DNA from 3 places in the Promicromonospora sp. NPDC023987 genome. Region 2 is predicted to be linked to each of the others. Evidence: predicted binding sites of a transcription regulator. Region 2 holds the regulator's gene; each other region holds the start of a gene.
The links. The regulator LexA, encoded in region 2, represses DNA repair genes until DNA is damaged. The targets are predictions, from matches to a motif close to TCGAACANNTGTTCGA.

Region 1 (9,582 bases), on a different contig from region 2:
CGGACCGGTCGTGCGCGAAGCCGTCACTGACCACATAATGAGGGCATGATGTGCCCTCCTAGGCCAAACGGCCGCAACGCACGAGCAGGCGGTGTGCTCGCGGCCGGGGACGCTGAGGCCGGCCGCATCATGCTGCTCACCTCAGCCTTCGTCGCGTTCGCCCTGATGCTTGTCGCGGTGGTCGCCTCGACGACCGCGGTGCACCTCGACCGCAAGGCTCTGTACGACGTCGCGGACCTCGCAGCGGCCGACGCAGCGAGCGCGATGTCTCCCGACGCGTTCTACGCCGGTGCCGGTGTGCCCGCCGACGGCGCCCCCCTCACCCTGTCCGACGCCGACGTGCGCGCCGCCGTCGAGCAGTACCTCGCCGAGCATCCGCCGGGGATTCCCGTGGTGGTGGCCGAGGCATCGTCGCCGGACGGGCGGTCGGCCCGGGTGGCACTGGCGGGAGTGTCCCGGCCGCCGCTGCTGCGCTGGTTCACCGACGCGTTCGGCGGTGGGGTCACGGTGTCCGCGTCGTCGACGGCGCGGGCGTGGTGAGACGCTAGATTGAGGCCATGAACGAGCAGGGCGACGAGCAGGGCACGAGCGACCCGGAGGCCGGCACGCGGCTCGAGGCGCACCAGGTCTTCGACCTCGCGCGGCAGGGCGCCGACGTCCTGCTGGATCTCGTCGACGCGGGCCTGCCGGTGGACCTGGCCGACGAGTCCGACAACACGCTCCTGATGCTCGCCGCCTACCACGGGCACGCGGAGCTCACGGCGGGCCTCGCCGAGCGGGGTGCCGACGTGAACCGGCTGAACGGCAAGAACCAGGCGCCGCTCGCCGGGGCCGTCTTCAAGAACGAGACCGACGTGATCCGGGTGCTCGTCGAGCACGGCGCGGACGTCGACGCCGGTACCCCGAGCGCCCGCGCGACGGCGCAGATGTTCGGCCGTGAGCTGCCCGAGCCAGGGGCTCGCTGAGCCACGACCGCGCCACCGGCGGATTTTCCGGCGTCGGACACCACGATGCGCGGGTAACCTTGAACACCGTGGCATCCAACGACTTTCCCGCAGAGATCAAGGCGCTCCGCGCCACCCTCGAGTCCATCGAGGCCGTGAGCGACCCCACCGCGCTCCAGGCGAAGATCGCCGAGCTGTCGGAGCAGGCGTCGGCGCCGAACCTGTGGGACGACCCGGAGGAAGGCCAGCGGGTGTCCTCCGCGCTGTCGGCGGCACAGGCCGAGCTCAGCCGTGTGGAGAAGCTGGCCGCTCGCATCGACGACACCGAGACGCTCGTCGAGCTCGGCGTGGAGATGGACGACGCGGACTCGCTCGCCGAGGCCGAGGAGGAGGTCGTGAAGATCCGCAAGGATCTGGCGGCGCTCGAGGTGCGCACGCTGCTGAACGGTGAGTACGACTCCCGGGAGGCCGTCGTGACGATCCGCGCGGGTGCGGGTGGCGTCGACGCCGCCGACTTCGCGGAGATGCTGATGCGGATGTACCTGCGCTGGGCCGAGCGGCACGGCTATCCCACCAAGGTGGGCGACACCTCGTACGCGGAGGAGGCCGGCCTCAAGTCCGCGACCTTCGAGGTCAACGTGCCGTACGCCTTCGGGAACCTGTCCGTCGAGGCCGGCACCCACCGCCTGGTGCGCATCTCGCCGTTCGACAACCAGGGCCGCAGGCAGACGTCGTTCGCGGCGGTCGAGGTGATCCCGCTCATCGAGCAGACCGACCACATCGACATCCCGGACTCCGAGCTGAAGATCGACGTGTACCGCTCGTCGGGCCCTGGTGGTCAGTCCGTGAACACCACCGACTCCGCGGTGCGCATGACGCACATCCCCACCGGCGTCGTCGTCGCCATGCAGAACGAGAAGTCGCAGATCCAGAACCGCGCAGCCGCCTACCGGGTGCTCCAGTCGCGCCTGCTGCTCCTGCGCAAGGCGGAGGAGGCGGCCACGCGGAAGGAGATGGCCGGCGACATCAAGGCCAGCTGGGGCGACCAGATGCGCTCCTACGTGCTGCAGCCGTACCAGATGGTCAAGGACCTGCGTACTGAGCACGAGTCGGGCAACCCGCAGGCGGTGTTCGACGGCGCCATCGACGACTTCATCGAGGCCGGCATCCGCTGGCGCCGGGGCACCTCGCCGAACTGAGCGATCCGGCCGGCGGCCTCAACCTGGGTGGAATGCCATTTCCGGCCCGGTTTGCCCGGTATTTTGCGCAGGCCATGGGCAACCGGGTGAGTGCCGTCGGCGTGTCTCCCCGACACGCCACCACTTCACCCCCCTAGTCTCGGGCTCGTGATCAGGTTCGAGAACGTGTCGAAGGTCTACGCGCGCGGTGCCCGACCTGCCCTCGACCAGGTCTCCGTGGACGTCGAGCGTGGTGAGTTCGTGTTCCTCGTGGGGGCCTCGGGCTCAGGCAAGTCGACGTTCCTGTCGCTGGTGCTGCGTGAGCAGCGGCCCACGCGCGGCCGCGTCTACGTGGCTGGCAGGGACGTGGCGAACCTCTCCGGGTGGCGGGTGCCGACGCTGCGCCGTCAGCTCGGCGTGGTGTTCCAGGACTTCCGGCTGCTCCAGAACAAGACGGTCCACGAGAACGTGGCGTTCGCCCTGCAGGTGATCGGCAAGCCCCGCCACGTCATCCGGGACACCGTGCCGGAGGTGCTGGACATGGTGGGCCTCGCGGGCAAGGGCAAGCGGATGCCGACGGAGCTGTCGGGCGGTGAGCAGCAGCGCGCCGCGATCGCCCGCGCCATCGTGAACCGGCCGCAGATCCTCCTGGCCGACGAACCGACGGGCAACCTCGACCCCACCACCTCGCTGGGGATCATGCGCCTGCTGGACCGCATCAACCGGACGGGCACCACGGTGGTCATGGCCACGCACGACGACGAGATAGTCAACGAGATGCGGCGCCGTGTGGTCGAGCTGTCCGACGGCGTCGTCATCCGTGACGAGGCCCGCGGCGGCTACGGCGAGCGCGAGGCGATCCTGCCCGACGTCGGCGCGTCGCCGGTGCTCGACGCACCGGGCAGCGGCACCCGCGCGCCGGTCCAGACGGTGCGGGGGGGCTGACCGTGCGCTTCCAGTTCGTGCTGGGCGAGGTCCTCTCAGGCCTGCGCCGGAACACCACGATGGTCGTGGCCGTGGTGCTCGTGACCTTCGTCTCGCTGACGTTCGTCGGTGCCGCCGCGCTCCTCCAGGCCCAGATCGGCAAGCTCAAGGACGACTGGTACGACCTCGTCGAGGTCTCCGTGTTCCTCTGCCCGCGGGGTTCGATGTCGCCGACGTGCGCCACCGGCGAGGCCACCCAGCAGCAGATCGACGCCATCCGGCAGGTCATCGACACCGAGCTGTCCAGCGAGGTCAGCAAGGTCTACGTCGAGACGAAGGCCCAGGCGTTCGACGCCTTCAACGAGCGCTACCCCGACGGCTACCAGGGCACCCAGCTGACGGAGGAGGACATGCAGGCCTCCCTGCGCCTCAAGCTGACCGACGCCGAGCAGTTCGCCGTGGTCAGCGACGTGCTCTCCGGACGCGACGGCGTGGAGGTCGTGGAGGACCAGCGCGCCGTCTTCGAACCCTTGTTCCGCACGCTCAACGTCGCCACCCTCCTCGCGGCAGGGCTGGCAGGCGTCATGCTCCTGGCCGCGGTGCTCCTGATCACCACCACCATCCGGCTGAGTGCTGTCTCTCGGCGCAAGGAGACCGAGATCATGCGCCTGGTGGGCGCGTCCAACCTGTTCATCCAGCTCCCGTTCCTGCTGGAGGGGGCGCTGGCCGCCGTGCTGGGCTCGCTCCTCGCCGGCGGTGGGCTGTGGCTGGCGGTGCGGTTCATGGTCAGCGACTGGCTCGAACGGTCGGTCGACTGGGTGGCCTACGTCTCCGAGGTCGACGTGCTCCGCGTCGCGCCCCTGCTCGTGGTCATGGCCGTCGCACTGGCCGCGCTCTCGTCCTTCTTCACCCTGAACCGGTACACGAGGATCTGATGTTCACTCCCCGAAACCTGCCCTCAAGGGTCCGTGGTCGCGGGCCGCTCGCCGCCGCGCTCACGATCGTCCTCCTGCTGGGCGGCGCGACCGCCGTCCACGCCGACGACCTGGACGATCGCCGCGCCGCCGCGGAGCGCGAGCAGCAGGCCAAGGAGGACGAACGCGAGAGCCTGGAGGCCGAGCTCGAGCACACGGACTCCCAGCTGGCCGATGCGGTGCTCGAGCTGAACCAGGTCGAGGGTCGGCTGCCCGTGGCCGAGGCCGAGCTGGCCGTCGCGGAGGCCGAGCTGGAGCGGGCGGAGCGGGAGGCGGCGATCCTCGCGCAGCGCCTGGCCGACGCCGAGCGCGAAGAGGAAAAGGTCAGCCAGCAGCTCGAGGACGGCTCCGGCAAGGTCGACGATGCGCGCGCCGACATCGCGCAGATGGCGCGCGAGGAGTTCCGGGGCTCGGGCGACAACTCCACGATCGGGCTCTTGACCGGTGCGCAGAGCACCGAGGAGTTCATCGACGGGTACTCGGTGTCGTCGTCGGCCGCGAGGATCCGTGCGCGGACGCTCGCCGAGCTGCAGGACGCCGAGGCGACTGCCCGCAACCTGGAGGCGCGGCTGTCGGCCATCCGCGAGATCGTCACGGAGCTCAAGCGCCTGGCTGACGAGAACGTGCAGTCCAAGGAGCAGGCCAAGCAGGCCGCGGTGGAGCGCAAGGCGGAGATCGAGCGCCTGATCGCGGAGCAGGAGCGGCTCAAGGACCGCATCGAGCAGCGCAAGCACGTAGCGGTGCAGAACATGCAGGACAACGAGCAGGAGCTCAGCTCCATCGAGTCCGATCTGAAGAGCATCATCCGCAAGCAGAAGGAGCGCGACCAGCAGCTGGCCCAGGAGCAGGCGGAGCGCGAGGCACAGGAGAACGCCGCGGGCGGCGGATCGTCCGGCGGCGGCTCGTCGGGCGGAGGCAGTGCCGGTGGTGGCAGCGGGGGTGGTGGCAGCGCGGGGACCGTGTCGTTCCTCGGCTACCCGACGGCGAGCCCGCACATCACCTCCTCGTACGGCATGCGGTTCCACCCCGTGCTGCAGTACTCCCGCCTGCACGCGGGCACCGACTTCCGCGCGTACTGCGGCACGCCGATCCTGGCCGCCGCTGACGGCACCGTCCTCTACGCGCGGACCCTGGCGGGCCTTGGCAACCAGGTGCTGATCAACCACGGCTACTCGTCGGGCGGCAGCAGCGTGATGACGAGTGCGAACCACCTCACCTCGTTCGCCGTCTCGTCGGGCCAGCGGGTCTCACGCGGACAGGTGATCGGATACTCGGGGACCACCGGCACGTCCACGGCCTGCCACCTGCACTTCGAGGTGTACATCAACGGTTCGACCGTTGACCCGATGAGCTGGCTGTAAAAGCCTGGTCCACCGAGGCCGGGTGCGTAAACTGGGACGTCGCGCTGCCCGCACGGGGCACGGCGCACCAGCAGATCCCGGAGGGAGACCATGGCCAAGAAGGACGATCCGCGCAAGATCGTGGCGAACAACAAGAAGGCCCGTCATGACTACGTGATCGAGGACGTCTTCGAGGCCGGGCTCGTGCTCTCGGGCACCGAGGTCAAGGCGCTGCGGATGGGGCGGGCGTCGCTCACCGACGGCTACGCCAACATCGACCGTGGCGAGGCGTGGCTCGAGAACGTACACATTCCCGCGTACTTCCAGGGTACGTGGAACAACCACGCCCCCCGCCGTCGGCGCAAGCTGCTGCTGCACCGCGAGGAGATCCTCCGGCTGGAGTCGAAGTCTCGGGAGAAGGGGCACACCCTGATCCCGCTGTCGCTGTACTTCCTGGACGGTCGGGCCAAGGTCGAGATCGCCCTGGCGCGCGGCAAGAAGGAGTACGACAAGCGGCAGACCCTCCGCGAGCAGCAGGACATGCGCGAAGCGCAGCGCGCGATGCGGCAGAAGGAGATGCGCTGACCGGTCCGGGCCGACGGCGCCCGGCCGGGCCGGTGGAGCCCGGCCGACTGTAACGGAAATAACGTTCCCGTCTGCGGCGTTGTCGCGTAGGCTGGAGATGTTCCGCACGGGCGTAGCCCGGATGGGACGGTTGACAACAACATAGGGGCTGATCGGTTTCGACGGTGGTCGTGCTTCGAGGAGAAGCGGGCCGAGGATGCAGACTTATCTCGTAAACGATGTCTGCAAACACATAGTTGCCGATAACTCGCGCAACGAGTTCGCCCTCGCCGCCTGAGCGAGCCCGAACTCCGTCGGCCTGGGAAATGCTTCCGTCCCAGTAGCCGGCGTCATCTAGGAAGCCACTGCTCGTAGCTCTCGTCATCGGGGCTGCGGGAACACTCAGATGACTGGGCCTGTCCGCGAACGTGTCTGCGCGAGTGCGGGGGCCGAGAAAATCCATAGCAGACTGCGCCCGGAGAAGTACTCGAAAAGCGTCACCGGACCCGGGTTCGATTCCCGGCAGCTCCACCCCTGTGTGCAGGCCCGCCTCTTCGGAGGCGGGCCTGTTGTCGTGTGCGGGCGCCCTGACTTCTCGCGCCTTCCTGGAGCCCCTGTCGCGGCTCTCCGCGGCTTACTTCTTCGACAGGTCCGAGACCGGCACGGCCACCTCTCGTGACCGCAGGACACCCGCGACCACCAGCACGGCCTCCTTGCCCGCCCACCCGGGTCGCACGGTCTTCACGATGCCCTCCGTGCCGCGCTCCGTGCTCGATACCCCGGTGACTCTCACCATGACGCCTGTCGCGATGCCGTCGCCCACAGCCTTCTTCTTTCTGTCGTCAGTTCGGGCCGGGCCGATCAGCTCGCATTTGTCTGATGATCGCTCAACTCGTTGGGGGAGAGAGCCTGTCAGTGGTTTGTTGGCGCGTCAAGATAAATGGCGTGGGTAAAAGTTGGCATTCATCGCTCGTTTACGCCTGTGCATTTTCTTGCCCGCCAGGTGGCATTGATGCAATTCTCTGACTCGCCTGCAATCTGTCGCTATTGTCTTGATTGTCGCGACAGTTGGAACCGCGGGGCTACTCGACGTCGCGCAGCGCCGACTGGACGGCGACCCTGTCGGCGCCGTACCTGTCGTCGGCGTAGCTCTGGATGCTGCCGTCGTCGTAGACGACCGTCACCCAGACGTAGCCGTTCTCGGACCAGCCGCCGAGCCCGCCGAGGTCGGTGAACACCTCGTCCTGAAGCTCCTGTGTCTCGGACTCCGACAGGTCTCGGCCGACCGCCCCGGCGTTGTCCGGATCGAGCCGGGGGTCGTCGGAAGGTGCGGTCGGATCCGTCGGCGCGGAGGTCGCCTCCGTGAGCCGGAAGGTCTCGCCGTCCCAGGTGCCCTCAACCGTGTACTCGCCCCAGATGGTGCCCTGCGCCGAGTCGGCCTCGACCGCGTTCCAGTCCCATCCGGTGATCTCCGGGCCGCCGCACTGGGGCGGGAATGATTCGGCGACCCCGCCCAGGCAGAGCTCGGGCGGGCCGTCGTTCTCCTGGAGGACCGTCGCGACGGCGGTCACCAGGCCCGGAGCCGCCGGGGCGGGCGGCGCGGTCGCCATCGATCCGTCCTTGGGTTCGTGATCGGCCGACGCCGAGCCGGCCGCCTCGGCGCATGCGCAGAGGCCGAGCAGCAGGGCACCGGCCAGCCCGGTGCCGAGGAGCCGGCCTGGTGCTCGTAGCGGTTTCATGCCTGGCATCTGTCATCACGACGACGACGCTTGCATGGTCGCTGAGCTTGCTGTGCGGCGGGCTTGCCTCGGTCGCTGGGGTTGCCGGGGTCGCTGGGGGCGCCGGGGTCGAAGCGCGGCTGACGCCTCGTGGCGGCCGCATGGTGGCGTCCTGCGGTCGGTTCTGCTGTCGGCAGATCGGGTTCGTTCGACGCGCGGTGCGAACAGGTGTGCCATATGGTGGTGGCATGACTTCAGCGATGGGTGCACCTCGGGTGGGCGACCGGCCTCCCGGGTCCGTGCTGCCCACCGCCGACGGGGCGGTCGTGCGTGCGGCGGACGTCCGGGCGCTGCGCGAGCTGCTGGCGGGCATGGTCCTGCCAGGCGGTACCGACACGGACGTGTCGAAGCGGGTGCAGGCGCAGTGGGTGGACCTGCTCGGTGAGCTGGAGGCGGTGAAGAACACCGTGGCCGCGGTCCAGGGCCGACTGGCGGTGGCGTTGGACGAGGCCACCCGGTCCGAGGAGGCCGCGCAGGGCCTCCGGGCCGAGCGGCGAGGCCGTGGGGTGCCGAACCAGGTCGGTGCGGCGATGCAGGTCAGCCCCCACGCGGGCGGGGCGTTCCTGGGTACGGCTCGGGCGTGGGTCACGCAGATGCCGCACACCTTCGACGCCCTACGCACGGGTGTCCTGTCGCAGTGGCGGGCGACGCTCCTGGTGCGCGAGACGTCACATCTGACGGCGGAGCATCGGGCTCGGATCGATGAGGAGCTCTGCGGGCCCGCGAACCTGGCGGTCCTGGCCGGGATGGGTACCAAGCGGCTGGTCGCGCGGATCAAGGAGCTCGCCGGACAGTTCGACGTGCACGCGTGCGTGAAGCGGAACGCGAAGGCCGTCACGGAGCGGCGCGTGTCAGTGCGTCCGGCACCTGATCTGATGGTCTACCTGACCGCGCTGGTCCCGATGGCGCAAGGGGTGCAGGCCTACGCCCAGCTCACCGCGCACGCCAAGGCGACCAAGGCCACGGGGGATGAGCGGGGTGCGGGGCAGATCATGGCCGACACCCTGATCGAGCGGGTCACCGGCCGGGAACCCGGCACGGCCGACGAGGCGCCGGTGACGATCAACCTGTTGGTCTCGGACCAGACGCTGCTCGCCGGTGGTGACGAGCCTGCCGTGGTGCCGGAGGGCATGCCAGGGGGTGCGGGCACGGTCCCGGCCCCGGTGGCACGCAATCTCGTGGCGCACGGGATCGACGCGGACGCCGCCTGGCTCCGTGCGATCTACGTCGACCCGCACGGGCGTTTGCTGGCGACGACGTCAGTGTCACGGTTCCACCCGCAGGGCCTGGCCGTGCTGCTGCGTGCCCGGGAGCAGGGCATCTGTGCGTCGTCGTGGTGTGATGCGCCGGTGCGGCACCTCGACCACATCACGCCGCACGCGCAGGGCGGCGAGACCAGCCTGGCCAATGGTCAGGGCCTGTGTGCGCGGTGCAATCACGCGAAGCAGGCACCCGGCTGGCGGCAGAAGACCACTGAGGTCGACGGCCGGCACGGTGTGGAGACGATCACCCCCACCGGGCACAGCCACGTCTCCGTAGCGCCCGCACCACCCGAACCGGCCCGCGAGACCCCACCGGGGTGGACCCCGGCGGTCGGTATGGGCTCACCCGGCAACGGTCGCCTCCCGCGTAGTCGGTACTCGATCGGGTGCCATACCGGACCCCGCAACACCGCCATCGCCTACCGGCCGCCTGGGCGATGTGGGCCGGCCCGAACCAGGCACCGGCAGCGGTCCCGGGCCGATCTCGCCTGGGCGCATATACCTGAGCCGGCTACCGCCGCGAGCTGACCCTCGCGGCGGCCATCGGCCTGCTCGGACGCCCCCACAGCCACGCCGCTCGACGTCGACGCACGTGCGAGGCACACTGACAACGGCGCG
Region 2 (9,582 bases):
ACGTTCCGCGCGCAGCGAGGTGATGGCGCTCTCGAAGTCCTCGAGCGAGTCGAACGACTGGTAGACGCTCGCGAACCGGAGGTAGGCCACCTCGTCGAGCTCGCGCAGCGGGCCAAGGATCGCAAGGCCCACCTCGTACGCGTCGATCTCCGCGCTGCCGTTGCTCCGCAGGGTCTCCTCGACGCGCTGGGCCAGGATCGCGAGGTCGTCGTCGCTCACCGGACGCCCTTGGCACGCCTTGCGCACACCCGCGGCGACCTTGTCGCGGCTGAACGGTTCGGTGGCGCCGGAACGCTTGACCACGGACAGGCTCGCGGTCTCGACGGTGGTGAACCGCCGGTTGCAGTTGGGGCACTGGCGCCGGCGCCGGATCGACAGGCCGTCGTCGGCGGTCCGCGAGTCCACCACGCGCGAGTCAGCATGGCGACAGAACGGGCAGTGCATGCTCACTCCTGCGTGGTCGACCACCGACCGGAGGCCTCCGGTCGCGCCCCGACCGTAAGCGGGCAAACCACCCCCATGCAACATCGCCGCGCCATTTGACGGCGAATTGTGGTCTCTCGTCACTCCTTGGGAAGGAGCAACAGCTCCCCGACCCCCAGAGAGCCCGACGACATCTGGTTCAGCTCCTGGAGCCGCCCGACGGCGTGCCGGACGTCCTCGCCGGGCTCCGCGATCTCCTGGGCGAAGCCCCAGAGCGTCTCCCCCGGCTGCACCGCGTGCACCCGCACCTCCGTCGGCTCGCCCGGTGAGCTGGCGACCGCCGTCGCGCCCCAGGTGATCATCGGCGCGAGCAGGAGCATGGCCAGCAGCACGAGCGTCACCCGGCCGCGCCGGGTGAGCCGCAGACCGGACAGCCCGAGCCGGTCGGCGATCGTGCGTTCCCGGGCCGGCCGGTACGCCGGGACCACGGTCGGCCGAGACACCGGTACATAGGCCCGGCCATACGACGGCGCGTACGCCTGTCCATACGTCGGGGTGTACTGCCGCAGCGGGATCACGTCCCCCATGGCCCCTCCTCGAAGAGTGACTGAGCTCTTGTCGTTCATACAAGCGTTCGTCGAACGCCCGTACCATTGTGTAGCACGGGACACCGTCGATGTCGAGACACGCTCGAACATTCGTTTGAGCCGAGCGAGTTTGTGATCTAGAGTGGGTGACGCACGAGAGAACATTTGTCGGAACGGGAGGGGCACGGGCATGACGGGACGGGACGGGACCAGCGACACGAGAGCCGCCGACACGGCACTAGCTGTCGACATGACACTCCCTGGCGTCGCCACGCTGGACGCGCCGAGCGACAAGGCGGTCGCTGACGTACACACGATCTCTCCGACAGACCGCCTCACCGAACGGCAGCGCCTCGTGCTGGACACGATTCGGCAGTCGTTCGAGACGCGGGGCTACCCGCCGTCGATGCGTGAGATCGGCGAGGCCGTCGGGCTGGCGAGCCCGTCGAGCGTCAAGCACCAGCTCCAGATGCTCGAGAAGAAGGGCTTCCTGCGCCGCGACCCGAACCGGCCGCGCGCGATGGAGCTCGTCGAACCCCTGGCGGACCAGGTCGACAAGCCGACACGCGGCGAGATCCACTGGCCCGAGCCGCGCCGCAGCGGCCAGGTCCACTGGGGTGGTTCGGTGCCCGACGACGCCAGCACCCCGCCGCCGTCGTACGTCCCGCTGGTCGGCCGGATCGCCGCCGGTGGTCCGATCCTGGCCGAGCAGGTCGTCGAGGACGTCTTCCCGCTCCCCCGCCAGCTGGTCGGCGACGGCGAGCTGTTCCTGCTCAAGGTCGCCGGTGACTCGATGGTCGACGCCGCGATCTGCGACGGGGACTGGGTGGTGGTCCGGCGGCAGAACGTTGCCGAGCAGGGCGAGATTGTCGCGGCCATGATCGACGGTGAAGCCACGGTCAAGACGTTCAAGCAGGCGGACGGCCACGTGCTGCTGCTGCCGCAGAACCCTGCCTACGAGCCCATCCCGGGCGACGAGGCGCAGATCCTGGGCCGCGTGGTCGCGGTGCTGCGCAGCCTGTAAGGGTCTCGACAAGCTCGACCAACGGATGGGCTCGACCAACGGGTACGCACCGGTGGTCGAGCCTGTCGAGACCTTCGCTGCTTCTAGAAGCCGAAGCGCCGCTGGACCGCCCGCACACTGTCCGCCGAGGCACGCAGGCCGGCCAGCTCGTCGTCGGACATCGGGACCCGCACCGTGTCGGTGACACCGCGCCGGTCCACGAGCGACGGCACGGAAAGGCAGACGTCGCTGATGCCGTGGTAGTCGTCCAGCAGCGAGGACACCGGCATGACCCGGCGCTCGTCGTTCAGGACCGCCTCGATGATGCGGGTTCCGGCCAGGCCGACGGCGTAGCTGGTCGCCCCCTTGCCCGCGATGATCCGGTACGCGGAGTCGACCACCTCGTGGTGCACCTCCGCACGCACCGCTGCGTCGATCGGTGGCCTGCCGCCCAGCGGAGCCCAGTCCAGCAGCGGGACACCGCCGATCGTGGCGGAGCTCCACAGTGCGATCTCCGAGTCACCGTGCTCCCCCGCGATGTACGCGTGCACGTTCCCGACGGCCACGCCGCAGCGCTCGGCGAGCACGACCCGCAGCCGCGACGAGTCCAGGACGGTGCCGCTGCCGAAGAGCTGCTCACGCGGCAGGCCGGAGATCTTGAGCGCCGCGTAGGTCACGACGTCCACGGGGTTGGTCACCATCAGGTAGGTCGCGTCCGGCGCGACGTCCACCAGCCCGGGCAGGATCTGGTGCATCAGCCCGATGGTCGCCTCGGCGAGGTCGATCCGGGTCTGCCCGGGCTTCTGCTTGGCCCCGGCCGTGACGACGACGACGTCCGCCCCCGCGCAGACGGCCACGTCGTCCGAGCCGACCACCTGCGCCTGGGACGTGAACATCAGGCCGTGCTGCAGGTCGAGCACCTCGGCCTCCACCTTGGCCCGGTTCACGTCGTGCAGGGCGATGGTGCGAGCCGAACCCCGCGTGAGCGCGGCGAAAGCCAGCGTCGAACCGACCGCCCCGGCACCCACCACCGCCAGCTTGGTGGTGCGTGACCCGGACGGCTGCGCGGCCTGGACGTCCGAAGGGACTGACATGTCTCCAGGCTATGTGTCGAGCCGCGCCAGCGCGGCGCGGACCAGCGCGGAGTCCGTGGTGGGCCAGAACCCGGGCATCGAGCGCGTGAGGAACGAGGCGTACCGCGCGGTCGCGAGACGCGGGTCCAGGACCGCGACGACTCCCCGGTCGTCCATGCTCCGCACGAGGCGCCCGGCACCCTGCGCGAGCAGCAGCGCGGCGTGCTGCGCGGACACCGCCATGAACCCGTTGCCACCCGCCTGCTCGACGGCCCTGGCCCGCGCCGCCTTGACCGGATCGTCCGGGCGCGGGAACGGGATGCGGTCGATGAGGACGAGCTGGCACGACGGTCCCGGGACGTCGACGCCCTGCCACAGCGACAGCGTGCCGAACAGGCAGGCGGCCGGGTCCTCGGCGAACTGCCGCACCAGCGTGGGTAGCTGGTCGTCGCCCTGCGCGAGGATCGGGAAGTCCAGCCGCTCGCGCATGGCCTCCGCCGCCGCGTTCGCCGCGCGCCGGGACGAGAACAGGCCGAGCGTGCGCCCCCCGGCGGCCGTGATGAGCTCGGCGATCTCGTCGAGCTGCGCCTCCGTCGTCGGCTCGCGGCCGGGGGCCGGCAGGTGCCGCGCCACGTACAGGATGCCCTGGCGTGGGTAGTCGAACGGGCTGCCGGCGTCCAGCCCCTGCCACGGCGGGGCGTCCTCGCCCTTGAGGCCCAGCGTGCCCGCCACGGGCTCGAACGTGCCGCCCAGCGCCAGCGTGGCCGACGTGAACACGCCGGTCGCCTCGCCCAGCAGATGCATGCGGATCAGTCCGGCGACGTGGAGCGGTGCCGCGTGCAGGCGGGTCACGTTGTCACCGAACCCGCCCCACCCGTTGTCCGGGCGCGAGCACCAGAGCACGTCGGCGGTCGTGTCCTGGAAGGCCATGCGTTCGGCGGTCTCGAACAGCTGCAGCATCGCGCCCTGCGCCATCTTCAGGCCCGGCTCGGGCTGGCCCTGAGCCTGTCCCTTGCCGCCACCCGTGTCCGGCTTCAGCGTGCTCAGCACCTCGCGTGCGGCATCCCGTACCGCACCGACCGCCGTGCGCAGGCCGTCCGGCAGACCGTTCGGGAACCGCTCGGCGGGCGCCGTGACGAGCAGGGTCCCGAGCGCCTGCGCCGCCTGGTCGAGGGTGTCGGTGTTCGTGCCGGCGTGCCGGCGGGCCAGCCGGGCGGCGTTCTCCACCGAGGCCATGGACAGGTCCACCGTCGCCGACGACGTCACCCGGTCCGTGAGCTCGTGCGCCTCGTCGACCACCACGACGTCGTGCTCCGGGAGGATGCCCGGGCTGCCCGTGGCAGCGATACCGAGCATCGCGTGGTTGGTGACCACCACGTCCGCGTCGCGGGAGGTGGCGCGCGCCTTGTCCGGGAAGCACTCGGCGAGCATGGGGCACTTGCCGCCCAGGCACTCCATGGCGGTCACGGACACCTGGCGCCAGGCCCGGTCCGGCACGCCGGGCACCAGGTCGTCTCGGTCACCCGACTCCGTCTCCCCCGCCCACTCGTGCAGCCGGCGGACGTGGTCGGCGAGCGTGGCGCCGTCGTCCTTGCGCCGACTGCGCGCGCCCCCGGACGTGGCGGGCTCCTCGGTACGCGGGTGGTCCTCACCGCCGGGCAGGTCGAAGAGCGTGGGCTCGTCGGCGGGGTACCCTCCCCCCACCTTGTGCACGCACAGGTAGTTGTGCCAGCCCTTGAGCAGCGCGATGCGTGGTTCCCGGGGAAGCTGCGGCGCCACCGCCTTCGCCACCAGCGGGAGGTCGCGCGTGATGACCTGCCGCTGGAGCGCGAGGGTGGCGGTCGAGATGATGACCTTGCTCCCCGCGGCCACCGCGTGCCGGACGGCGGGCACCAGGTAACCGAGCGACTTACCGGTGCCGGTGCCCGCCTGGACGAGCAGGTGCTCGCCCTTCTCGATGGCCTCGCCGACCGCCACCGCCATCCGGTGCTGGCCGTCCCGGCGCCCACCGCCCAGCTCACCGACAGCGAGGTCGAGGAGCTCCTCGACGTCGGGAATCCGCTCGTCGGCGGTGGGGGCGGTCGGTGCGTCGGGAAGGCTGGTCACACTCTCGATCCTAGGCCGGGCCACCGACATGCACCCCACGTCGTCCACAGGCACCGGCCGCCGGCCGGGCCGCTACCCCTTGACCGCGCCGCCCAGCCCCGCCCCGCTCAGGAACAGGCGCTGGAAGCCGAGGAACAGGGCGATCGGCAGGACAGTCGAGATCGCGAGCGCCGCGAGGAACACGTCGAGCTCCAGGTAGGGGGCGATGGCGGGCAGCCGGACGGACAGCGGCTGGTTGGCGGGGTCGGGCAGGACCAGCATGGGCCAGAGGTAGTCCTTCCAGGCGGCGATGACGGCGAAGACGGAGACGACGCCGAGGATGGGCTTGGACATCGGCAGCACGATGCTCCACAGCAGCCGGAAGGGTCCGGCGCCGTCGACGCGGGCGGCCTCGAAGATCTCCCGGGGCAGGCCGTCGAAGAACCGCTTGACCAGGAGCACGTTGAACGCGCTGGCGCCCATCGGCAGCCAGACCGCCCAGAAGGTGTTGAGCAGGCTGACGTGCACGATCGGCACGTCGAGGATGGTCAGGTACAGCGGCACGAGGAGCACGACGGACGGCACGAAGAGCGTCGCCAGCACGAGTGCGAAGATCGCGTTGCCGTACCGCGGTCGCAGGACCGACAGCACGTAGCCGCCGGTGGTGGCGACCAGGATCTGGAAGAACCAGGCGCCTGCCGCGACGATCAGGGTGTTGACGAAGTAGTGGTCGATCTCGGCGCGGTTCCACGCGGTGGCTAGGTTGGCCCAGTCGATCCCGGTGGGGAACAGGCCGAGCGGCTGGCGCAGGGTCTCCTGGGTGGGCGTGACGGCGGCCTTCGCGAGCCAGAGGATCGGCCCCAGCCCGACAACGACCAGGGCGATCAGCAGGCCGCCCTGCAGCACCCCGAGGGAGCCCCGCACGCTCGGCCGGCGCCGGTCGTGGGACGAGACGATGCCCCGTTCGACAGCCTCCGGAGGGCGTCGGCCGGCGAGGGTCGACGGCCGGTTGTTCGCTGCCATGTCAGCTGCTCCAGGGTCGGGTCACGCGGAAGTACACCGCGGAGAGGACGGCGAGGACGCCGGCGAGCATCAGGCTCAGGGCGGTGGCGGCACCGTAGTTGCCGCCGAGGCTGCTCCCGAAGGCGTAGTCGTAGATCAGCATCAGGATCGTGAGGGTCGCGTTGTTGGGGCCGCCGCCGGTGAACAGGAAGGGCTCGAGGAAGACCTGCGAGGTGCCGATGATCTGCAGGATCAGGGTGATGAAGAGGACGCCCCGCAGCTGCGGCAGCGTGACGTGCCAGATCTTGCGCCAGACGCCCGCGCCGTCCACCTCCGCGGCCTCGTAGAGCTCGGTACGCACCCCGACGAGCGCGGCGAGGTAGATGATGACGGTCCCGCCGGCCGCGGCCCAGGTCGCCTCGAGGACGAGGGACGGCATGGCGCTGGTGGCGTTCTGCAGCCAGGGGTACGGGCCGAGACCGAACCAGCCGGCGATCGTGTTGAAGACGCCGGTGTCGGAGGCGTCGTAGAAGAACTTCCACAGCAGCACGGCCACGACCGGCGGTACGACGACGGGCAGGTAGGCCAGCGCGGAGAACAGGCCCCGCATCCGCCGCACCTCGCTCATCAGCACCGCGGCGGCCAGCGGCAGCGGGTAGCCGAAGACGAGCGCGAGCACCGCGAACCACAGGGTGTTCGCGACGGCCTTGCCAAGGAGCGGGTCCTGCAGCACGTACGCGAAGTTGTCGAGCCCCACGAACACGGGGGCGGTGACGAGGTTGGTCTCCTGGACGCTCATGACGAGCGCGCGGCCGATCGGGAACCAGGAGAACACGCCGAACACGAGGATCATCGGCAGCGCGATGACGAGGGTGCTCAGTCCGCCGTCGCGCAGCCATTCCCGGGGCGCGCGGCGGCCGCGCCTGCGGGGCCCGGACGACGACGGCGGTGTGGCCGCCGTCGTCGTCCGGATCGGGCTGGACAGGGTGGTCATGTGTTCAGCTGCGGTCGAGCAGGCCCTGGACCTGGGTCTGGGCGTCGGCGAGGAGCGCGTCGATGTCCGCGTTCTCGTCGGTCAGCACCGCCTGGACCACGGGGTCGAGCGCCGCGTACACGTCCTGGGTGGCGACGGCCGGCTCAGGGATGACCGGCTGGTCGAACATCTGCTCGGTCATGGGCGCGAAGTTCTCCAGCGGGACGTTGACGAGGTCCTTGATCCAGCTCTGCTGCTCCTCGTAGGTAGCCCGGTCGAAGATCGGGAGGGCCGGCGCGCCGACGGGCTGGTCGGTCTCGGCGGCGACCTCGGCCTCGGCCACCGCGGCCTCCTGGTCGGTCAGCTTGGAGATGTAATAGAAGTCGATCCACTTCACCGCGGCCGCCTGCTCCGCGTCGGACGCCGCCGAGCTCACCGCGGCGAGCGTGCCGCCGCCGAGCGTCCCGGCGTCGTCGCCCTCCAGCGGCAGCACCGTCACCCCGTACTCGTCCGGGTTCATCTGGTTCTGGGTGAACAGGTTGGGGTAGTTGGCGCCGCCCGAGACGTACATGCCGATCTTCCCGGCGGCGAAGTCCTGGTTGATGGTGCCCCAGTCGTACAGGAAGCTGGCGCCCATGGAGTCGTCCTCCCAGCGCATCTCCCGCAGCATCTCGAGGGCCGCGACCGTGGCGTCGTTGTCCACGGTGGCGGTCGCCTCCTCGCCCTCGCCCTCGACGACGCGACCGCCGAGCGCGTAGGTCTCGGTGGTGAGGATCCAGCCGCCCGTGTTGCTCTGCGTCATGTGGGCGTAGCCGGCCTGGCCGGTCTTGTCCGCGATGGCCTTGGCGGCCTCGCGCACCTCGTCCCACGTCGCGGGCGGGTCGTCCGGGTCGAGCCCGGCCTCCTCGAAGAGGGCGCGGTTGTAGTGCAGGCCCTGGTTGTAGGCGGCGACGGGGACGGCCCACATGGCGCCGTCGGCGTCCTGGCCCGCCGCGGCGATGGTCGGGTTGAACTGGTCCGCGTAGGGCAGCTCGGCCACGAGGTCGCTGACGTCGGCGATCTGCTGCCGCTCGATGAGGGCGCGGCCGTCGGTGAACGGGATCGGGAAGACGTCGGGCAGGGTGCCGCCCGCCAGCTCGGCGGCGAACGTCGTGCCGGACCAGGTGAACTCCTTGGTCTCCACCTGGACGTCCGGGTTGGCCTCCTCGAACTGCGCGATGCGCTCGTCGAACGCGTCGATGGCGGGCTGTTCGAGCCCCGCGTCGATGGCGACCTCGATGGTCACCGGGCCGGTGGGCTCTGCGGCCGGGTCCTCCGACGCGCCGCAGGCCGTGAGGGTTCCCACGACGGACAGGACACCCACGAGGGCGAACGCCGATCGCTTCGGTGCTGACTTCATTGTCACTCCTTGGGTTGTGTGCCGCTGGGGGCGGCTCTCCGGGGAAGCACTTCTGGTTGGGTAGTGCCGAGGTTCAGGACGGCAGGTCGAGCCAGACGGCGGTGTCCGGTCCGACGGCGCCGTCGGCCGGACCGCTCGCGAGGAGCACCGTGGCCCCGGCGGGCAGCGGGACGGGAGACGTCCCGAGATTGACGACGCAGGCGAAGCCCGGACCGCGCGTGAACGCGAGGACGCTGTCGCCGCCGGCGTCGGGATCGAGGGCGAGGTCGAGCCACGCGAGCTCCTCGGCATGCAGCGCAGGGAGGTCACGTCGCAGGTGCAGCACCCGGCGGTAGAGGTTCAGCATCGAGGCCGGGTCGCCGTCCTGCGCCTGGACCGACCGGTCGCGCCAGTCGGCGGGCTGGGGCAGCCAGGGCGCCGCACCGCCGTCGGGCCCGAAACCGAGGCTCGTGCCGGTGCGGGTCCACGGCAGCGGGACACGGCAGCCGTCCCGGCCGGGGTCGACGCCGTCGGACCGGAAGTGCATGGGGTCCTGGATCGCCGTCCTCGGGAGGTCGGCCTCCGGCAGACCGAGCTCGTCGCCCTGGTAGACGTACAGGGCGCCGGGCAGCGCGGCGACGAGCAGGGCGGCCGCCCGCGCCCGGCGGGTGCCGAGCTCCAGGTCGGACGGCGTGCCGAAGCGCTTGGCCGCGAAGTCGAAGGACGAGTCCTCGCGGCCGTACCGGGTGACGGGCCGCGTGATGTCGTGGTTGGACAGGACCCACGTGGCGGGCGCGCCCACCGGGGCGTGCGCCTCGAGGGTCATCCGGATCGACTCGCGCAGCTCCTTCGCGTCCCACGGGCGCGCCATGAAGTCGAAGTTGAACGCCGTGTGCATCTCGTCGGGGCGCAGGTACTGGGCGAAGCGTTCGTGGTCGGCGAGCCACACCTCGCCGACGAGCACGCGCGGCTCCGTGTACGAGTCGGCGACGCGCCGCCAGCCGCGGTAGATGTCGTGGATCTCGTCGCGGTCGAGGTGGGGGTGCTCCCCCGGGCCT
Region 3 (9,582 bases), on a different contig from region 2:
CTCCGGGGCCTTGCCGGCATGATCGTCGCCCGCCGTTTCAACGAGCAGGCCTCCGCGCTCGTGCGGCAGGGGCGGCTGGCGGTCTACCCCTCGTCCTACGGGCAGGAGGCGTGCCAGGTCGCCGCGGCACAGGTGCTCACCGGCGAGGACTGGCTGTTCCCGACCTACCGCGACACCGCTGCCGCCGTCGCGCGCGGCGTCGACCCGGTCGAGGTGCTCGGGCTGCTCAAGGGCGACTGGCACTCGGGTTACGACCCCTACGACCGGCACGTAGCACCCCTGACGACGCCGCTGGCCACGCAGCTCCCGCACGCCGTGGGCGTGGCGCACGCCGCGCGGCTGCGGGGGGAACCCACCGTGGTGCTGGCGATGTGCGGCGACGGCGGCACGAGCGAGGGCGACTTCCACGAGGCACTGAACTTCGCGGCGGTCTTCGGGGCGCCGGTCGTCTTCTTCGTCCAGAACAACCAGTACGCGATCTCGGTGCCGCTGGCCCGGCAGTCGGCCGCGCCGTCGCTGGCCCACAAGGGCGTCGGCTACGGCATGCCCGGCGAGCACGTGGACGGCAACGACCTCGCGGCGCTCCTGGACGTCCTGTCCGGAGCGGTCGAGCGGGCTCGTGCCGGAGCGGGTCCGCAGCTCGTCGAGGGCCGGACCTACCGGATGCAGGCGCACACGAACGCCGACGACGCCACCCGCTACCGCGCCGACGACGAGGTCGCGGCATGGGCCGCCAAGGATCCGCTGGTGCGGCTCGAGGCATACCTGCGGACCGAGGGTGTCCTCGACGACGCGCGCGCCGCCGATCTCACCGAGGCTGCCGAGCAGGTCGCCCGCCGCACGCGTGACGGTCTGAACCAGGACATCGAGCCCGACCCCGACGACCTGTTCCGGTTCGTCTACGCCCAGCCCACCCCCCAGCTCATGGAGCAGCTCGCGGTGGTCAGGGACGAGCTGAGCAGGGACGAGCTGAGCAGGGACGAGCTGAGCAGAGACGAGCTGAGCAGAGAGGAGACCCGCTGATGACCACGACCGCGGTGGAGCACGCGACGCTGAGCACGGCCCAGGCGATCAACCGGGCCTTGCACGACGCGATGGCGGAAGACCCCTCGGTGCTCGTGCTCGGCGAGGACGTCGGCACGCTCGGCGGCGTCTTCCGGGTCACCGACGGCCTCACCGCCGAGTTCGGCGAGGACCGTTGCTTCGACACCCCGCTCGCCGAGGCCGGTATCGCGGGCTTCGCCGTCGGCCTCGCCATGAACGGCATGCGGCCGGTGATCGAGATGCAGTTCGACGCCTTCGCCTACCCGGCCTTCGAGCAGGTCGTCAGCCACATCGCCAAGATGCGGAACCGGACCCGCGGCCGCGTCGCGCTGCCGCTCGTCATCCGGATCCCCTACGCCGGCGGCATCGGCGGGGTCGAGCACCACTGCGACTCGTCGGAGTCCTACTACGCCCATACCCCCGGCCTGCACGTCGTCGCGCCGTCGAACCCCGCGGACGCCTACTCGCTGCTGCGCGAGGCGATCGCCTCGCCCGACCCGGTGGTCTTCCTCGAGCCGAAGAAGCTCTACTGGGCGAAGGGCGTGGTCGCCCTGGGCCCCGGTGGTGAGCCGGGCATCGGCGCTGCCGTCGTCCGTCGTCAGGGCACCGACGCCACCCTCATCGCCTACGGCCCGACCGTGCCGGTCGCGCTCGAGGCGGCCGAGGTGGCCGCGCGCGACGGCCGCAGCCTGCAGGTCGTCGACCTGCGCTCGATCGTGCCGTTCGACGACGCGGGCGTCTGCGCCGCCGTGGAGTCGACGGGCCGCGCGGTCGTCATCGCGGAGGCGGCCGGCTTCGCGAGCGTCTCCTCCGAGATCGCGGCGCGGGTGAGCGAGCGCTGCTTCCACTCGCTGTCCGCGCCGGTGCGGCGGGTCACCGGGTTCGACATCCCGTACCCGCCGCCAAAGCTCGAGCACTTCCAGCTCCCGTCGGTCGACCGGATCCTCGACGCCGTCGACGAGCTCCAGTGGGAGGACGCGTGACCAGCACCGCGACCGGACAGACCTTTCTGCTGCCCGACCTCGGCGAGGGCCTGACCGAGGCGGAGGTGGTGCACTGGCTGGTCGCGGAGGGCGACGTCGTCACCATCGACCAGCCGGTGGTGGAGGTCGAGACGGCCAAGTCGGTGGTGGAGGTGCCCAGCCCGTACGCCGGCCGGGTCGGCAGGCTGCACGCCGCCGAGGGAGAGCTCGTCGAGGTCGGCCGGCCGCTGATCACGGTCGGCCCTGAGGTTGAGGCTGAGGTTGAGGTTGAGGCCGCTCCCGTCGACGGGGCTTCCGTCGACGGGGCTTCCGCCGCCGCGGAGACCTACCGCGAGGAGGAGCAGGCCGGCTCCGGCAACGTGCTCATCGGGTACGGCACCTCGGCGGGCGCGGCCTCGGTCCGCCGCCGTCGGCCACGCGGTGCCCGGCCGGCCGTGCCTGCAGCCGTGCCCGCGGCCGTGCCGGACGCCGTGCCCGCCGCCGTGCCCGACGACCGGCCGGTCAAGGTGATCTCGCCGATCGTCCGGCGGCTGGCTCGTGAGGCAGGGCTCGACCTGCGCACGATCCGGCCCACCGGGTCGGGCGGTGTCGTCAACAGGTCCGACGTGTGGGCCGCCGTCGAGCGCGCGCGGTCGGCCGCGGCTGCGGCCCCCGGACACGCCGGACCCGCATCTGCCGGACCCGTATCTGCCGTACCCGTATCTGTCGGAACCGCGCCTGTCGGAACTGCAGTGCCTCCCGAGCCCGTGACCCAGACCGCCCCCGATGAGCGGCGCATCCCGCTCACCGGCTTCCAGCGCGCGGCGTCCAGGGTGCTGTCTCGGAGTCGCTCGGAGATTCCCGAGGCGACCGTCTGGGTCGACGTCGACGCCACGGCGCTCTGGGACCTGCGCGAGGCCGCCCGCACGCCCGCCGATCCCGGGCCGGGTCTGCTCGCCTACCTCGCGCGGTTCGTCGTCGCCGGTCTCAAGGAGTACCCGGTGCTGAACGCGCGGCTCGACGTCGAGCGGGACGAGATCGTCGTGCCCGACGCCATCAACCTCGGTGTCGCCGTCCAGAGCGAGCTCGGGCTGGTCGCCCCGGCGGTGCTCGGGGCCGGGACGATGACCACGGCGGAGCTCGACGCGGCCCTGCGCGACCTCACGGCCCGTGCCCGGGTCGGGAAGGCCACTGCCGAGGAGCTCACCGCGGGAACGTTCACGCTGAACAACTACGGCGGCTTCCGGGTCGACGGCAGCGCGGCGATCATCAACCACCCGCAGGTCGCGATCCTGGGCCTCGGCCGCATCATCGACCGGCCATGGGTGGTCGACGGTCAGATCGTGCCGCGCAAGATCGCCCAGATGTCGTTCGTCTTCGACCACCGGGTGTGCGACGGCGCTACGGCGGCGGGATTCATCCGTTCCGTGGCCGACGCCGTCGAGAACCCCGCCGCGGCGATCGTCCGGCTCTGACGGGGCTTCGCTGAGCCGTGGTGCTCAGCGGCAGCGTTCTTCCTGGGTGAGTGTGGTTCGTCGCTGACATCGTCGGTCATCCCGTCACGTTCGCCGCCGCGGTGGCCCTCAGCTGCCCGGGCCTCACCCTCGCCCGTCGTGGCCGCGGCTGAAGCACCTATTGCTGGCCTGTGGGGCCGTTCAGATCCTCCGGGAAGCATCTCGACGCGTGTCGCGAAGAGTTATCCACAGATTTCAGAATGCACGTGCGCATCATACAAAGGTTCGAGAGAATGGAGCTAGCGGACAAGGGATCGGGGGTGGGACCAGTGGATCAGTCGACGGATGGCATGGCGGCAGGTGGTCTGCCTCCCGCGGGTTCGATCGAGGAGGCGTTGGCCCGGATCGAGGATGCCGCAGCTGATCTGGCGGGCCTGGTTGGTCAGGAGTCGCTGGACGGGTGGGACGCGCCGAGCATCGGCCGGTTGGTCGAGGCGCACTCCCGGGTCCGTCGGCTCACGGGCCGGTTGGACGGGGTGCGGTACACCCTGTTGCCGCGGATCGAGGCCGAGGGTTCGTGGCGGTCGAGCGGTATGGCCCGCACCTTCACGTCCTGGCTGCGCCTGCGTGAGGGCATCTCGGCGGCCACGGCGAGCAAGGACATGACGATGGCCCGCCGCCTGGCGACCGCGCTGCCGGTGACGCGGGAGCGCCTGGTCGCAGGGACCTTGGGGGTGGATCATGCGCGGGTGATGACGGAAGTCGCGCCGACCAGCGAGACCCGCACCGACGCGTTGGCCTGGCTCATCGATACCCGTACGGGGGAGACGACGACGCCGGAGCGATTCGTGCAGACCGTGCCGGTCGACTTCCCGGACCCGGTGGATGACCCCGATGGTGACCGTACCCGTGAGCAGATCACGCGGGTGCTGGAGGGTGCGGTCGCCGACGGGACGCTGGTGACCGGGGAGGGCTTGGTCCTGCGGGAGGCCGGCTCGTTGAACGCAGACCAGTTCCGGGTCGTGGCACGCCGGTTCGCGACCGTGACCGACCCGGACACCGACGACACCGACGATGACAAGGCCGCGCAGGGCGAGTTCCTGGACCTGGCCAAGACCTTTGGTGGGTATCACGTGGCGGGCTTCCTGACCGACGAGCACGGGCTGCTGGTTCAGACAGCGCTCACCGCGGTGCTGGGTGCGCCCGCTGCGGAGGACACCAGGACGTCCACCCAGCGGCGGGCGCAGGGCCTGGCGGACGTGGCGCGCCTGGTGCTGGACACTAACCAGGCCTCCCCGGGGGCGGCGGTCACACCGCACCTGAACGTCACGGTGTCCTGGACGGAGCTGGTCACCCAGGTCACCCGCACCCGCGACGGACTGTGCCTGACCTGCGGACAGGCCACGCCGGCACGCGCAGCACCAGGCCGCGCAGCACCAGGCCGCGCGACGGACGCAGCAGCATCGGACAACGACCCGAGCACACCACGCACGGCCGCGGATCCGGCAACGGGCACAGCCGCGGGCACGGGTACGGCAGCGGGCACAGCAGCGGGCACGGGCACAGCAGCGGGTGCGAGTGCAGTGGGCATCATGACGGTGTCCGGGCTGCTGTCAGCGGGTGGCCCCGTGTTCACCGAGACCGGCGGGCGTGCACCACGCGCGCTGCTGCGCCGGTTGGCCTGCGACAGTGCGGTCACGAGGATCGTGTTCGGGCCGGATGGTGCGGCGCTCGACGTCGGGCGGGCGCAACGGACCGTGACGGGGCAGATGCGTCGCGCGGTGATCGCTCGGGACGAGCATTGTGTGTATCCGGGGTGCGATCAGCCACCGTCACGGTGCGAGGTCCACCACGCCGTGACCCACTGGGCCGACGGGGGCCAGACCTCGGTCGCGAACAGTGCGTTGCTGTGCTGGTTCCATCATCAGCTCGTCGATGCCAAGGGCATCGTCATGCAGTGGACCGGCAAGCCCACGGCCGAGAGCAGTGCCGGTGCCCTGCTGGAGACCGGCTGGGCGTTCACCGACGCTCGCGGGCATCGCATCCACCTACCCGAAGCCATCGAGGCCCTACCCCCGCCGGACGTCGAAGCCGCCTGACCGGCAGGCCCCGCTGGCTCCGGCAAGCCCGTCAGCGGGGCTCGATGAGCTGGTTGGTGATCCGCGCCGTGCAGACGCGCCGCCCCTGCTCGTCCGTCACGACGATCTCGTGCGACGTGACCGTCCGCCCGAGATGCACGGGGGTCGCGGTGCCGGTCAGGATCCCGTCCGCGGCTCCCCGGTGGTGCGTGATGTTCAGGTCCACGCCGGCGCACACCTTGTCCAGCGTGCTCGCGTGGATCAGGGCACACCACGACCCGAGCGCCTCCGTGAACGCGGCGGTCGCGCCGCCGTGCAGGCGACCGAGCGACTGGGTGTTCCCCGCAACGGGCATGGTGGCCACGACGCGCTGCGCCGACTGCTCCAGGACCTGGATGCCCAGCTTCTCGTCCAGCGCGCCCAGCGTGATCGTCCACGGCGTCGTCATGCCAACACTGTAGGGCGCTACGGCATGCCGCCGGAGCCGGCCCGGCCGGCCAGCGGGACCTGCCAGCGGTGGCGCAGCGACAGCCCTCGCGCGGTGAACACGAGCGCTGCGACGGCGCTCCCGGTGACCACGTTGAACCAGTCGAGGTTCCAGAGCAGCGACGTCAGCGCGGCACCGGCCACGGCGGGGATGGCGTAGAGGCCCTGGGGCTGGAACACCTGCGGTATCTCGTTGGCGACGACGTCCCGCATGACGCCGCCACCGACCGCGGTCGTGAGGCCGAGCAGCACGGACGTCACCGCGCCCATGCCCGACTCCAGCGCAGTGAGCGTGCCGGTGACGCAGAACAGCGCCAGGCCGCCGGCGTCGAACAGCATCAGGGTGCGGCGGAGCCGGCGGACCCCGAACACGTGCAGGTAGACCGTCAGGGCGGCCAACAGCGGCGGGACGACGTAGAGCGGCTGCTGGAAGGCGTTCGGCACGCCCTGGTTGATGACCAGATCGCGGATGACGCCGCCGCCGAGGCCGACGAGCGAGGCCAGCATGACCGATCCGACGATGTCGAAGTCGCGGCGCGCGGCCAGGAGGGACCCCGACACGGCGAAGAAGAACACGCCGATCAGATCGAGCACGAACATGACGTTCACGGCCGGCCGGCTCCTGTCGTCGAGACGCTTCCAGAGGTCCGCGCCGGGCGGAGGCCCTCGAAGAGCACGCTGGAGACCGTCGCCGCCAGCGCGTCCTCGCGCACGGGCCCGTCGGGCCGGTACCAGTCCGCGAGGGAGTTGACCATGCCGAAGATGAGGCGACTGACGATGTCGGGGTCGACGTCGCCGCGCAGGTCACCGTCCGCGGCCGCCTGACGGACCAGGGCGGCCAGGCGTTCGTCGATGTGGCGGCGCCGCTCCATCGCCGCCCGCTCGACGGCGCTGTTGCCGCGGACGCGCAGCAGGAGCGTGACGGCGGGGAGGTTGCCGGCGAGGATGCGGACCGCGGCCTCGACGGTGGTCCGCAGGCGGACGGAGCTGCGCTCGCCGTCGGTAGCGGTGGCCGCCGCCTCGACCGCAGAGCTCAGTCCTTCCAGCGCTTCGTCGAGCGCCGCCGACAGCAGGGCCTCCTTGCTGGCGAAGTGGTGGTAGACCGCCGACTTGGTGACGCCGAGCTCGGCGGCGAGGTCGCTGATCGACGTCGCGTCGAACCCGCGGCGGATGAAGAGGTCGATGGCCGTCCGGAGAACTGCCTCGCGGTCGTGGCCAGGGCGCCCGCGCGGGCGGCGGCCGGGTGCGGCCGTCGAGGTGGCGTCGGTGCTCATCCGGTCATCGTCCCAGACGGGCGGGTCCAGGACCGCCGCTGAGTGGTCGGCAAGACGTCAGGTGATCGGCAACTCGAGCTGCCGAACACCTGACGTTCTACCGACCACTCACCGGCGGTCCTTCGCGACCAGCGTCAGCACGTCGTAGGTGGCCACCTGCTCGTCGTCCTGGTTGGTGACCGTCGCATCCCAGCGCACCTCGCCGTAGTCGGCCGAGCTGCGCGGCGTCAGCTGCTTGACGGTCAGGCTCACCCGGATGGTGTCGCCCGCCTTGACCGGGGTGAGGAACCGCAGGTGGTCGACGCCGAAGTTGGCGAGCACCGGGCCGGGGTCCGGGTCCACGAAGAGCCCGGCGGCCAGGGACACCACGAGGTAGCCGTGCGCGACGATGCCGCCGAAGAACGGGTTCGCCGCTGCGGCCTCCGGGTCGGTGTGCGCGTAGAAGGTGTCCCCGGTGAACTCCGCGAAGTGGTCGATGTCGTCGAGCGTGACCGTCCGGGACGCCGTCTCGATGGTGTCGCCGATCCGCAGCTCGGCCAGCGACTTGCGGAACGGGTGCACGCCGTCGAGCACCCGGCGCGACCCGGTGGTCCACCGGCCGGTGATCGCCGTGAGCATGTCGGGCGAGCCCTGGACGGCGGTGCGCTGCATGTGGTGCAGCACCGCGCGGATGCCGCCCAGCTCCTCACCGCCACCGGCGCGGCCCGGGCCCCCGTGCACGAGCATGGGCAGCGGGCTGCCGTGGCCGGTCGACTCGGCGGCGTCGTCGCGGTCGAGGATGAGCAGCCGGCCGTGCCAGGGCGCGAGCCCGCGGGCCACCTCGCGGGCGACCTGCGCGTCGTGGGTGACCAGCGACGCCACCAGGCTGCCCTTTCCCCGGGCGGCCAGCTCGACTGCCTCCTGCACCGAACCGTCCACCGACCCGTAGGTCAGCACCGTGCTGACCGGGCCGAACGGCTCCACCTCGTGGGGCTCGGCGGCGCCGGGGCGGGCACGCAGCAGGACGGGGGAGAGGAACGCGCCACGCTCGGCGTCGGCCCCCACGACGTCGACGTGCGCCGGGTCGCCGTACACGATCTCGGCGGAGGTGCGCAGCGCCTCGATGGCCTTGCGCACCTCGTCGCGCTGGCCGAGGCTGGCGAGCGCGCCCATCCGGACGCTCTGGTCGGCGGGGTCGCCGACGGTGATTCGGCTCAGGCGCGCGCCGATCGCGTCGACCACGGCGTCCGCGATCGGCTCCGGGACGATGACGCGCCGGATCGCCGTGCACTTCTGGCCGGCCTTGACGGTCATCTCGGTGACGACGCCCTTGACGAACAGGTCGAACTCCGGGTCCGCCGCCGTCACGTCCGGCCCGAGGATCGAGCAGTTCAGCGAGTCGGCCTCGACGCCGAGGCGGACGCCGCGGTGCAGCACCGCCGGGTGCTCGCGCAGGATCGCGGCGGTGTGCGCCGAGCCCGTGAAGGCGACGGAGTCCTGCTCCCCGAGCTCGTCCAGCAGCGTGCCCGCGCTGCCGCAGACGAGCTGCAGGCTGCCGGCGGGCAGGATGCCGGAGGCGATGATCTGCCGGACGACCGTCTCCGTGAGGTACGCGGTCTGGCTGCCCGGCTTGACGATGCTGGGCAGGCCGGCGAGGAAGGCGGGCGCGAGCTTCTCGAGCATGCCCCACACGGGGAAGTTGAAGGCGTTGATCTGCACGGCGACCCCGGGGCGCGACGTGTAGAGGTGCTGACCGAGGAAGGTGCCGCCCTTGCCGAGCGGCTCCGCGGCGCCGTCGAGGACGATGGTGTCGTTCGGCAGCTCCCGCTTGCCCTTGCTCGCATAGCTGAAGAGCGTGCCGATGCCGCCGTCGATGTCGACCATCGAGTCACGCCGGGTGGCTCCGGTGCGCAGGGACACGGCGTAGAAGTCGTCCTTGAGGCCGCCCAGGTGCAGCGCCAGCTCCTTGAGCAGGGTCGCTCGTTCGTGGAACGTCAGCTGCCGGACCGCCGGGCCGCCGACCTCGCGGGCGTGGGTCACCAGCGCGGCGAAGTCGAGGCCGTGGCTCGAGACGCGGGTGACCTCGTCGCCGGTCACCGCGTCGAGGACGGGCTCGCCGCCGTCGGTCCCGCGGAACCAGCTGCCCGCGACGTAGCTCTCCAGCTGTGTGCTCACTGTGCGCATCCCTCCAGATCGGTCTGCCCGGGCCGTTGTGCTACCCGCTGTGCCTGTGTCAATGTATTACAGAACGTTCGGTCGGTAAATAGCAGACGTCGTCCAGCGGAGGTCCCCATGTCGGTAGTCG

Region 1: the regulator LexA is predicted to act here: its motif matches at 7,863-7,878, upstream of AB0F40_RS08220 (DUF222 domain-containing protein).
Region 3: the regulator LexA is predicted to act here: its motif matches at 3,734-3,749, upstream of AB0F40_RS21135 (DUF222 domain-containing protein).

Annotation. Positions count from the first base shown of each region.
Region 1 is NZ_JBEZZF010000012.1:30,920-40,501, forward strand. Features, by position in the region: gene AB0F40_RS08170 (hypothetical protein) at 46-540, shown strand; gene AB0F40_RS08175 (ankyrin repeat domain-containing protein) at 558-965, shown strand; gene prfB (peptide chain release factor 2) at 1,034-2,143, shown strand; gene ftsE (cell division ATP-binding protein FtsE) at 2,291-3,067, shown strand; gene ftsX (permease-like cell division protein FtsX) at 3,070-3,981, shown strand; gene AB0F40_RS08195 (peptidoglycan DD-metalloendopeptidase family protein) at 3,981-5,381, shown strand; gene smpB (SsrA-binding protein SmpB) at 5,472-5,945, shown strand; RNA gene ssrA (transfer-messenger RNA) at 6,090-6,458, shown strand; gene AB0F40_RS08210 (hypothetical protein) at 6,559-6,747, opposite strand; gene AB0F40_RS08215 (hypothetical protein) at 7,007-7,663, opposite strand; gene AB0F40_RS08220 (DUF222 domain-containing protein) at 8,014-9,492, shown strand.
Region 2 is NZ_JBEZZF010000002.1:81,631-91,212, reverse strand. Features, by position in the region: gene nrdR (transcriptional regulator NrdR) at 1-444, opposite strand, end outside; gene AB0F40_RS01835 (hypothetical protein) at 564-1,010, opposite strand; gene lexA (transcriptional repressor LexA) at 1,261-2,034, shown strand; gene AB0F40_RS01825 (L-lactate dehydrogenase) at 2,118-3,107, opposite strand; gene AB0F40_RS01820 (ATP-dependent DNA helicase) at 3,117-5,192, opposite strand; gene AB0F40_RS01815 (carbohydrate ABC transporter permease) at 5,265-6,194, opposite strand; gene AB0F40_RS01810 (sugar ABC transporter permease) at 6,196-7,167, opposite strand; gene AB0F40_RS01805 (extracellular solute-binding protein) at 7,172-8,545, opposite strand; gene AB0F40_RS01800 (glycoside hydrolase family 13 protein) at 8,619-9,582, opposite strand, start outside.
Region 3 is NZ_JBEZZF010000058.1:15,529-25,110, forward strand. Features, by position in the region: gene pdhA (pyruvate dehydrogenase (acetyl-transferring) E1 component subunit alpha) at 1-1,023, shown strand, start outside; gene AB0F40_RS21125 (alpha-ketoacid dehydrogenase subunit beta) at 1,023-2,027, shown strand; gene AB0F40_RS21130 (dihydrolipoamide acetyltransferase family protein) at 2,024-3,481, shown strand; gene AB0F40_RS21135 (DUF222 domain-containing protein) at 3,790-5,559, shown strand; gene AB0F40_RS21140 (hotdog fold thioesterase) at 5,591-5,986, opposite strand; gene AB0F40_RS21145 (trimeric intracellular cation channel family protein) at 6,004-6,624, opposite strand; gene AB0F40_RS21150 (TetR/AcrR family transcriptional regulator) at 6,630-7,298, opposite strand; gene paaZ (phenylacetic acid degradation bifunctional protein PaaZ) at 7,407-9,461, opposite strand; gene paaA (1,2-phenylacetyl-CoA epoxidase subunit PaaA) at 9,570-9,582, shown strand, end outside.